One region of the Paenibacillus sp. FSL H7-0703 genome, then DNA from elsewhere that is predicted to be linked to it. Evidence: riboswitches for the same ligand, from Rfam matches in the RefSeq annotation. Region 1 holds a riboswitch; each other region holds the start of a gene.

The links. Region 1 has a riboswitch for glycine ahead of sdaAB (L-serine ammonia-lyase, iron-sulfur-dependent subunit beta). Riboswitches for the same ligand answer to the same signal wherever they lie in the genome.
Region 2: another riboswitch for glycine. It lies ahead of MHB46_RS20710 (alanine/glycine:cation symporter family protein); the one in region 1 lies ahead of sdaAB (L-serine ammonia-lyase, iron-sulfur-dependent subunit beta).
Region 3: another riboswitch for glycine. It lies ahead of gcvT (glycine cleavage system aminomethyltransferase GcvT); the one in region 1 lies ahead of sdaAB (L-serine ammonia-lyase, iron-sulfur-dependent subunit beta).

The regions. Positions count from the first base shown of each region.
Region 1 covers NZ_JBBOPF010000001.1:2,801,100-2,804,380, forward strand. The annotation lists gene MHB46_RS12250 (DUF6359 domain-containing protein) at 1-1,334, opposite strand, end outside; glycine riboswitch at 1,550-1,665, shown strand; gene sdaAB (L-serine ammonia-lyase, iron-sulfur-dependent subunit beta) at 1,877-2,566, shown strand; gene sdaAA (L-serine ammonia-lyase, iron-sulfur-dependent, subunit alpha) at 2,556-3,281, shown strand, end outside.
Region 2 covers NZ_JBBOPF010000001.1:4,631,552-4,634,832, reverse strand. The annotation lists gene MHB46_RS20715 (iron-containing alcohol dehydrogenase) at 1-71, shown strand, start outside; gene MHB46_RS20710 (alanine/glycine:cation symporter family protein) at 129-1,547, opposite strand; glycine riboswitch at 1,707-1,801, opposite strand; glycine riboswitch at 1,820-1,896, opposite strand; gene MHB46_RS20705 (glycoside hydrolase family 1 protein) at 2,065-3,281, opposite strand, start outside.
Region 3 covers NZ_JBBOPF010000001.1:4,868,254-4,871,534, forward strand. The annotation lists gene gcvPA (aminomethyl-transferring glycine dehydrogenase subunit GcvPA) at 1-837, opposite strand, end outside; gene gcvT (glycine cleavage system aminomethyltransferase GcvT) at 964-2,064, opposite strand; glycine riboswitch at 2,241-2,339, opposite strand; gene gcvH (glycine cleavage system protein GcvH) at 2,735-3,133, shown strand.

The DNA.
Region 1 (3,281 bases):
TTCGACTGTCCGTTTTCCTCACGCACATATTTCGGTGTAGCATCTTCTACAGGGGAAGAATCACCGATGAACGCTGCCTTGCCTTGACCTACCTTGGAGATAGCGGCATAAGGCCCTTCTGCACGGCCCCCGCCGTTATAAACTCCCTGGTCTACAGCATTCCCCCATTTTTTCGTGCCTGAAGGGATATAAGCAATGCCTTTAGCCTTGGTTGGATCAATAATAGCCAGCGTAGATCCTGCATGCATTGCAATCGAGCGCACACCCTTGGTAATACCGAAAGATTGATCTGCGGCTACAATGTCAGTAGCATTCACGTCACCAAGCGCATTATAACGGAAACGAACACCAAAGTTGGTCGCCAGCCAATCGGAGCTTGTTAATCCTTGCATCGCCGGTGATGCTGCTTCTTCTGCAGTCATGCCTTTGGCCGGATTAGTATAGGCTCCACGACGGTAGCCATTCATAACTTCGGAGGAATCCCAACGGTTTTTGTTACGGTCCGCATTATAATGATCGGAGATGAAGAAGACGCTCCCCCCGTTATTCACGTATTGCAGCAGAGCAGCCTGCTCGGATGCCTTAAAGGCAACATTCGCTTCACCAATAATGAACACATCATATTGGCGCAGTTTGTCATATGTTATGGCCTGCTCTCCATAAGTAAAAGGAATGGGACGATTCAATTGGTCTACCGTAAAGCCTACATTACGCAGTCCATTGGCAAAGTCGGAGAAGGCGCCTTCAATGACCCAATCTGCTGCTCCAGCGGTCTGTGCGTGCGTATTATCGAACAGCACCTTTTTGCCTTTTCCATCCGGCAATGTAGTACCGGGTTGACCCGGGTTGCCAGGTTTAGGTTCACCTGGTTCCCCCGGCTCGCTTCCGCTCACCAGTTCAACATCGCTTGGACTTTTCACTCCACCAAAATTATTGTAGGCGCCGAGTGTACCCGTCACACGAATTTTGCTGCCGATCAGCTCAGGATGGCCTGACAGCCCAAATTGCCCTCTGTACGCTGAAGTCAGCTGTACATCCAATAGATTAGACGTATTACGTTCATTTGCCTGATCGGCAATCAGTACGTTAAAATCATTCGCGAACGGAGAAGAAAAGTTAGCCGTTTTCGATCCGGTAGCATGTCCGACGATGTAGCCTTCCACCGTCACCGTACCTCCACTGCTTTGGCCCTGAAGTGCTTCGGCTACTGTCAATGCTCCCTCTGCCTTGACCTGACCGAATGGAACGAAGATCCCGATCAGCAGTGATACGATTGCTGCTAGATGCAGCATCCCTTTTAAGCGTGAACCTGTGAACCGCAAGCCTTTTACCATACGTCAATATCCCTCCTATGTTTTCCATAAATGTACTTGTCCTTTATCAGATTAGCCGCCAATCTTCTAATTCCTTCCTGATTTCATCCATAATTATGTAAATTTTAATCTTTTTTATTGGAAACGCACCTGTTTATGTAAAAATTGAACCCTGTGATTGACACCGAGCACGGCATACATTACCCTAAGGAAGACATGTAGAACGGTATACGCGAATGAAGATGACGGGAGAGTCTGTCCAGGGAGCCTACACTCTGGCGGCACCGAAGGAGCAAGACGCCAGCACCCGGCTGGCGGATAATCTCTCAGGTCCATGTATCGTCATCTGACGCAACTCTGGAGAGAGCGCAAGCCACCCAAGGGGTAAGGCGGTAAGAACACCGCACGAAACTCTCAGGTAACGAGGACAGAGATAAGGGAAACTTCCTTATCCTGTCCTTTTTTGTGCTCACATTGTGCGTCAGCATTAGGAACCGTCATAACCGCGCAAAGACGCGGAAATACCATATAGTATGGTATTAGAACATACAGGGGGTCACACCATGCGTTTCAAAGATGTATTTTCTATTATCGGCCCGGCCATGACCGGACCTTCCAGTTCACACACCGCAGGTGCGGTGCGACTCGCACGCGTTGCCCGGCACTGGCTCGGAGCGCAGCCTGACCGTGCCCGCATGACATTATACGGCTCCTTTGCCGATACGTATAAAGGACACGGTACAGATCTGGCGCTCATCGCAGGACTGCTTAATTACGATACGGACGATCACCGGATTCCCGATGCCGAGCAATGGGCCGAACAAGCCGGGATGGCCGTGGAATTCGCCGTCAGCGGACTCCCCGCGCCTCATCCGAACACTGTCCGTTTCGAGCTGTGGAAGGGCGAGGATCAGCGTACACTGTTGGGCTCCTCCATCGGCGGCGGCAGCATCCATGTCCAGCAACTGAACGAATTCCGGGTCAATCTGACCGGGGAGCTGCCTACGCTGGTGCTTCTCCACTCGGATAAGCCCGGTACATTGGGCGCGATAACTTCAGCTCTGGGCGCGGCCCACATTAACATTGCCTATATGCACGTAGATCGCAAGGGCCGGGATGGTGAAGCACTCACCGCCATTGAAACGGACAGTCCTGCTCCAGCTGAACTGATTGCGGAACTGCGTTCTTTACCTCATATGTATGAAATTAAGATGATTAATTTGAAAAAAGGAGCTGAATCCGATGCGGTTTAGCCATCTGCATGAGATCAGCGCTTTATGCGCTGAAGAATCCACCACGATTGGCCGCTTGATGATTCAAGAGCAGGTACAGGAAACGAATACAACGGAGGAAGAAATCTTTCGCCAAATGTCTGATTATTATGAAGTCATGAAGGAAGCCGTTCATCGCGGTCAGACACAAGACACCGTATCCCGCAGTGGATTGACGGGCGGTGACGGCAAGCGCCTAGCCGAGTATCTGCGGGCAGGGGAAACCTGCTCCGGTGATGCCTCCGCGCTCGCCATGGCTTATGCCCTCTCCGTGTCGGAGGTTAATGCATCCATGGGTCGCATTGTCGCCACGCCTACCGCAGGCTCATGTGGGGTTATCCCAGGTGTGTTCATCAGTGCGCAGGAGCGGTTCGGCTGGGATGATGAGCATATGGTGAACGGCCTGTTCGCCGCTGGGGCCATTGGCTACGTGATCGCCAACAACTCCTTCATTTCTGGCGCGGAAGGAGGCTGTCAGGCTGAGATTGGCTCAGCTATCGGGATGGCCGCTGGCGCTATGGTCGAGCTGCGCGGTGGTACGCCTGAACAGGCTGTTCACGCCGTGGGCCTCGCTCTTAAGAACACGCTCGGCCTGATTTGCGACCCCGTCGCCGGACTCGTGGAGATTCCGTGCATCGTGCGCAACGGGCTGGGAGCCGTGACTGCGCTTGCCGCAGCGGACATGGCTTTGGCGGGT
Region 2 (3,281 bases), 1.8 Mb from region 1:
ACGGAGGCTTTGGTAATTATAAAAAGCTAAATCAAGAAGATATTTTAGCTATTTTGCGTGCATCGTTATAACATTCAAAAGGGAGTGTCCTCAAGCCTGTGATGGCTGAGGGCACTCCCTTTTGGAATTTATGAATTAACCGTGTGTCCCTTTTCTTCTACTTGAATAGCTGCCCCTACACTGGCACCTGCAAGAATGCCCTTTTTCTTACTAGAATTCAGAGAATCCATATAGGTTCGGGTTTCTGCAACTACAATTCCTGATAAGCCGAGCAGTGCAATCAGGTTCGGGAAAGCCATCATTGCGTTAAAGATATCTGCCAGCAGCCAAATCGCATCCAGTTTAATGAACGCGCCCCCGGCAACGAGTAGAATGAACAGATAACGGTATGGCTTAATCCACTTGACCCCAAGCAAGTATTCAACACAGCGTTCCCCGTAATAGTTCCAGCCGAGCATGGTGGTGAACGCGAACATAATCAGAATAATTGTGAGCAGTTCTGCCCCCAGCGGGAATGCGCTGGAAAATGCTTGCTGAGTCATCAGGCCCGCATCGGTAGGCCCGCTCCACACACCGCTAACCAGCAGCGTCAATCCGGTCATCACACAAATAACCATCGTATCAATAAACACGCCTGTCATGGAAATTAGCCCTTGCTCCGCAGGCCATTTGGTTTTAGCAGCTGCGGCTGCAATCGGTGCGCTCCCCAATCCGGCCTCATTGGCAAAAATACCTCTGGCTACCCCACTTCGCATCGCCAGCATAATCGTAGCTCCGGCAAATCCGCCCGTTGCAGATGTAGTTGAAAATGCCGAATGAAGCACCAGCGCGATTGCGGCAGGAAGTTGGTCAGCAAACCGAATCAGTACGATGAGACAGATCAGTACGTACAAGCCTGTTTTAAAAGGAACGACCTTCGTCGATACCTTGGCAATGCTTTTGAGTCCTCCAATGGTAACCAGTCCTGTAAGGATCGCAATAATCAGTGCCGTTACAATAGGCGGAACGCCAAAGCTGTTCTCGGTCGAAGATACAATCGCTTTGACCTGCGGAAACGTTCCAATCCCGAACAACGCTACCAGCATGCCCGAAAAAGCAAACAGCATCGCCAGCGGTTTAAAACGGCGTCCAAGACCTTTCTCAATATAATACATCGGGCCGCCGGAAAATTGTCCATTCCGATCTTTCACCCGGTATTTTACCGCAAGTACACCTTCCGCATATTTTGTCGCCATCCCAAAAAAGGCGGCAACGACCATCCAGAACAAGGCACCCGGCCCGCCCAGCTTAATGGCTGTTGCTACGCCGACAATACTTCCTGTGCCAACTGTAGCCGCCAACGCTGTACTCAAAGCCGCAAAACTACTTACATCCCCGCTGCCTTCATTCGGGGCTTTACCGATCAGCTTGATCGCTAGGGGCAGGCGGAATACCTGCAGCATCTTCAAACGTATGGTCAGCCATAACCCCGTTCCCATGACAAGAATGATGAGAGGCGCCCCCCATATCCAGCTACTAATCGCTTCTAACACATGTACCAAATTCATTTCAACCCGCTCCTCCAGCATATTAGAAAACAAAAAAGAGTCAAATCCGCTGATTCGACTCCTGGAGAGGTTAAAGGCACGAAAAAATACAACCATCTTGTGCAGGTTTCTACCTCTAATAGCTCATAAAAAAGCCTAGGGCATTCCCTGTCACAGGTTATTCGCGTCTCTGTCCTTTTGCCTGAGAGTTTAAGCAGATGTTCTCTGCGGTGCACCTTCGGCGCCCAATTAAGGGTCTCTCCAGAGTTCTGTCCGTTTACGGTCCCCGCTTGTTGCTGTAATCAGCCTAAGCACCTGAGAGTTTTGCCCCTTCGGTCGGAACCTTCGTTCCATCTCCCGCAAACATCAACCAGACATATGAAATTTTTATTCATTATACAGAAAACTTTCAGCTTATTACAAGTGAAAAGTTTGTGAAGCCCTCTGAAATATTATTATTGTGTCTATCAAAAAAGCGGGTACAGCAGATTGCATCCTTAGGATGTCCTCTGCTATACCCGCCCGAGATGATATGAAATTACAATTCTTCACCATTGGTTGCTATCACATTTTTATACCAGTTAAAAGAGTCCTTTTTGGAGCGTTTGAGCGTTCCGTTACCGTCATCATCCAGATCGACGTAAATAAATCCGTAGCGCTTGGACATTTCGGAAGTAGACATGCTCACAAGGTCGATAGGGCCCCAGCTGGTGTAACCAATCAGATCAACACCGTCGGCAATCGCTTCCTTCATTTGGGCAATATGCTGACGCAAGTAATCAATGCGATACGTGTCATGCACAGAGCCGTCTTCTTCCACCTTATCATACGCACCCAAACCATTTTCCACGATGAACAGCGGCTTTTTATAGCGGTCATAAAACGTATTCAGCGTAACACGCAGGCCGATCGGATCGATCTGCCAGCCCCAGTCGGAGGACTGCAGATACGGATTTTTCACGCCACCAATCAGGTTTCCTGCTGCTTTCTCACCTTCTGGACCTGCAGATACGGTCAAGGTCATATAGTAGCTGAATGAGATAAAATCAACCGTATTATTTTTCAATATTTCGGCATCGCCTGGTTCTGTGTGTATTACAACATTATTTTCTTCAAAATAACGATTCATGTAGTTGGAATATTCCCCACGGGCATGCACATCCGTAAAGAACAGGTTCATCTGATTTTCATGCTGGGCTTTCAGTATATCCTCTGGGTTACACGTATGTGGATAGCTTTCCATACGTGCCAGCATACAGCCGATCTGAGCGCCCGGGATGATCTCATGTCCCCGTTTGGTCGCCAGTGCACTAGCTACAAATTGATGATGCAATGCTTGATATATCGCTTGTTGTTTGTTTTCTACACGGTCAATAACCACACCGCCACCGGTGAACGGGCTCATGGTCATTACATTGATTTCATTAAAGGTCAGCCAGTATTTTACTTTATCCTTATAGCGTGTAAACACCGTTTCGGCATAATTTACGTAATGCTGTATGACTTCACGTCCCAGCCAGCCATTATACTTCTGAGTCAGACCTAGCGGTGTTTCATAATGCGACAATGTTACCAAGGGCTCAATATTATACTTGCGCAGCTCATCAAATACATTGTCGTAGAATTGCAATCCTGCTTCATTCGGCTCGGCATCATAGCCATTCGGGAAAATCCGCGACCAGTGGATGGACATACGAAATACTTTAAAGCCCATTTCAGCGAACAATGCAATATCTTCTTTGTAATGGTGGTAAA
Region 3 (3,281 bases), 2.1 Mb from region 1:
ACAGGTCGGACCGCCGAGAGAAGAGGAGATGCCAAGTGGCTGCGCGTCTCCTACCACAATATCCGCGCCCTGTTTGCCAGGTGTCTCCAGCAAGCCAAGTGCCAGTGGGTTGGCACTGACGACCAAAAGACCTTTGTGCGCATGGATGAGATCAGCCATCGGCTTCAGGTTTTCCACGGCTCCGAAAAAGTTGGGGCTTTGGACCAAAACAGCCGCGGTCTGTTCCGATACGACCGCCGCTAACGCATCAGCATCCGTTACGCCGTCCGAACAGCCGATCTCCACGATGTCCAAATCCAATCCGCGTGCATAGGCTGACAATACCTGACGTGCCTCCGGATGGACGGACCTTGATACGATAAGCTGTTTACGGCGGGTAGCCGCAGCGGACAGTGTGCCCGCTTCCGCCAGTGCAGTCGCTCCGTCGTACATGCTGGCATTAGCTACAGCCATGCCCGTCAATTCGCAAATATACGACTGAAATTCGAAAATGGCTTGTAGCTCGCCTTGGCTTACTTCCGGCTGATAGGGGGTGTAGGCTGTATAGAATTCCGAGCGTGAAGTGATGTGCTGGATGACAGACGGAATATGATGATCATAAATTCCTGCGCCAAGAAAGCTGGCATGTGTGTCTGTATTGGCGTTGTGTCCGGCCAGCTCGGCCAAATGTCGGGTCAAGGCTCTCTCGTCGAGCCGAGAAGAAAGAGGAAGTTCCCCTTGATATCGAATGGCCTCTGGAATGTCACTGAATAAATCATCGATGGATGAAACGCCGACCACACGCAGCATTTCGGTTTGATCCTGTTCAGTCATAGGGAGATAACGATGCTGCTTCATAGGTTCTTGGCTCCTTTCGAAAAGCAAAATTTAAATCGTAAATTAGCTAATAAAAAAGTGTGAGATGGAAAACCCAGAAGTTCATATCTGACATGTTTGCTTTATTGAAATGAAGAGAGTTTAAGATCAGCGCGGGCGTTTATAAAAGGGGGCTGCCACCACCTCGGCACGCAGGCGTTTGCCACGAATCTCAACCTCCAGCGGTGTGGAGAGGGCGCTAAAACGACTGTCTATCAAGGCGAGGCCGAGATTACGCTTCAAGGTGGGCGACTGAGTTCCCGTTGTGACCTCACCGATGTGTTGACCTTCTGCGAATACCGGATAATGGGCGCGTGGGATACCGCGATCCATCATTTCCAGCCCGATCAATTTGCGAGGAATCCCTTGATCTTTCTGACGTTGCAGTGCTTCTCTACCGATAAAATCTCCCTTATTCAGCTTGACGAAGAACCCTAGACCGGCTTCGAGCGGTGAAATCGTGGCAGATAACTCCTGTCCGTACAGCGGCAACCGTGCCTCAAAGCGTAGGGTATCCCGAGCACCAAGTCCAGCGGGAATCAGCCCATACGACTCACCGGAACGAAGCAAACCCTCCCATACGGCTGGTGCTTCCGCGGCAGGTACGTAAAATTCAAAACCGTCTTCACCCGTATATCCGGTTCGTGAGACGAGTGCTTTTGCTCCGAACAATGGCACATTCTCATGGAAGCGGAAAGATGCCAGATTCGTAATGTCCGTATCTGCCACGGCTGCGGCAATACGTGCTGCTTCCGGTCCTTGCAACGCCAGCAATGCTATCGCATCAGACACATTCTCCATGTGAACGGATGCAGGCATATGGCGAATTAGCCAATCCCAATCCTTATCGATGTTAGAGGCGTTCACAACGAGCATGTAGCGCTCCGGCCCTTTGCAGTAAACAAGCAGGTCGTCTACTACCCCTCCATCGGGGTAACACAGGAGTGAATATTGTGCCTGACCTGGTTCCAACTGGCTAACATCATTCGTGGTCACCCTTTGCAGAAAAGCTTCGGCCTCTTTGCCTTCAACCAAAAATTCGCCCATATGCGATACATCGAATAAACCCGCACGTTGCCGGACGGCCTCATGCTCCTTTTGAATGCCGCTAAACTGAACGGGGAGCTCCCAGCCGCCAAAGTCAATACAACGAACCCCAGACTGCGTCCCGTAGGACGAATATAGCGGTGTTTTTCGCAAATTAGTCATTTTTCCACTCCTATCGGGTGTGATCGGCTAAACAAAAAAGACAGGCCGAAAAAAACGTATAGACGGCAGTCTACACTCTTTTTTCAGCTCTGTCCTTGATACCAGAAAGTTACCCCGGTATGTACCGGGTTTCCCCTTGGGTGATCCGCTCCAATAGCGAATGCTCTCCAGAGATGCGTCCGGCAGAGGTCCTTTTGCCTGAGAGATTCACCTGCAATGCAGGCTTACTCCTTCGGCGCTACCTTCGGGATCAACAGTATATTACCTGGCTTTGCAGATAACAACTTGATCCGATTCGCGTGCAACTTATGTCTCATAAGCGGCAACAGCTATGCGAATCTTTTTGGCAGTCTCTCCCTCCGCGTTCATCCGCGTTTGCAGTTGTCGGGGTGTTTCCCAAAGCATTTGCTATAACCCATTAATACGCAAATTCATTCGAAATGTCAATAAAAATGTCATCAAAAACAATAGAAAAAACATTTAATATATAAATAAGGATATGTAAGCGTTTGTTATAAGTTATCATATTTTTATATAGTACGCCATATGAGGTCATATGAAGTATTTTTGTTAGTATTATTGACATGAGTGTTCCTGTTGTCATAATCTTAACCTGTCTAATACAGGTGAGCAAAAGCGATTTTATTCATATGGAAGCGAGGGGAACAGGATGGGTGAAGTAAAGCAGCAACTTTGGTATACAGACGAACATGAGTGGGTTCAGCGCACAGAGAATGGAACGGTGCGGATTGGTATTACAGACTTTGCACAGCATCAACTGGGTGATATTGTTTTTGTAGAATTACCGGAGGCGGGAGTAACGATTGAGCAGGGAGCGGAGATCGGTACGATTGAATCGGTGAAGACGGTATCCGACCTTTTTGCTCCGGTGACGGGAACCGTATTAAAAGTGAATGAAGCGCTGGAAGGTACGCCTGAGCTAGTGAATGAATCTCCCTATGAAAAAGGTTGGATGATCGAAGTAGAGATGGGTAAAGATGTGGAGGAAGCATTGGGCAAGCTACTGTCTGCGGATCAATACGAGCAGTTGATTTCCGATGAGCAGTAATGGAGCAATGTAGTATGGAATAAGAGTGTTATTTGTCTGCTCGATTTTTGTATACAACAGTCGCTATGATTTGACATAGCGGCTATTTTTTGTCTTTTTTCAGACGTAATTACGTGTTTTATTCTGATGTAGAGGGTTGTCCCTATAG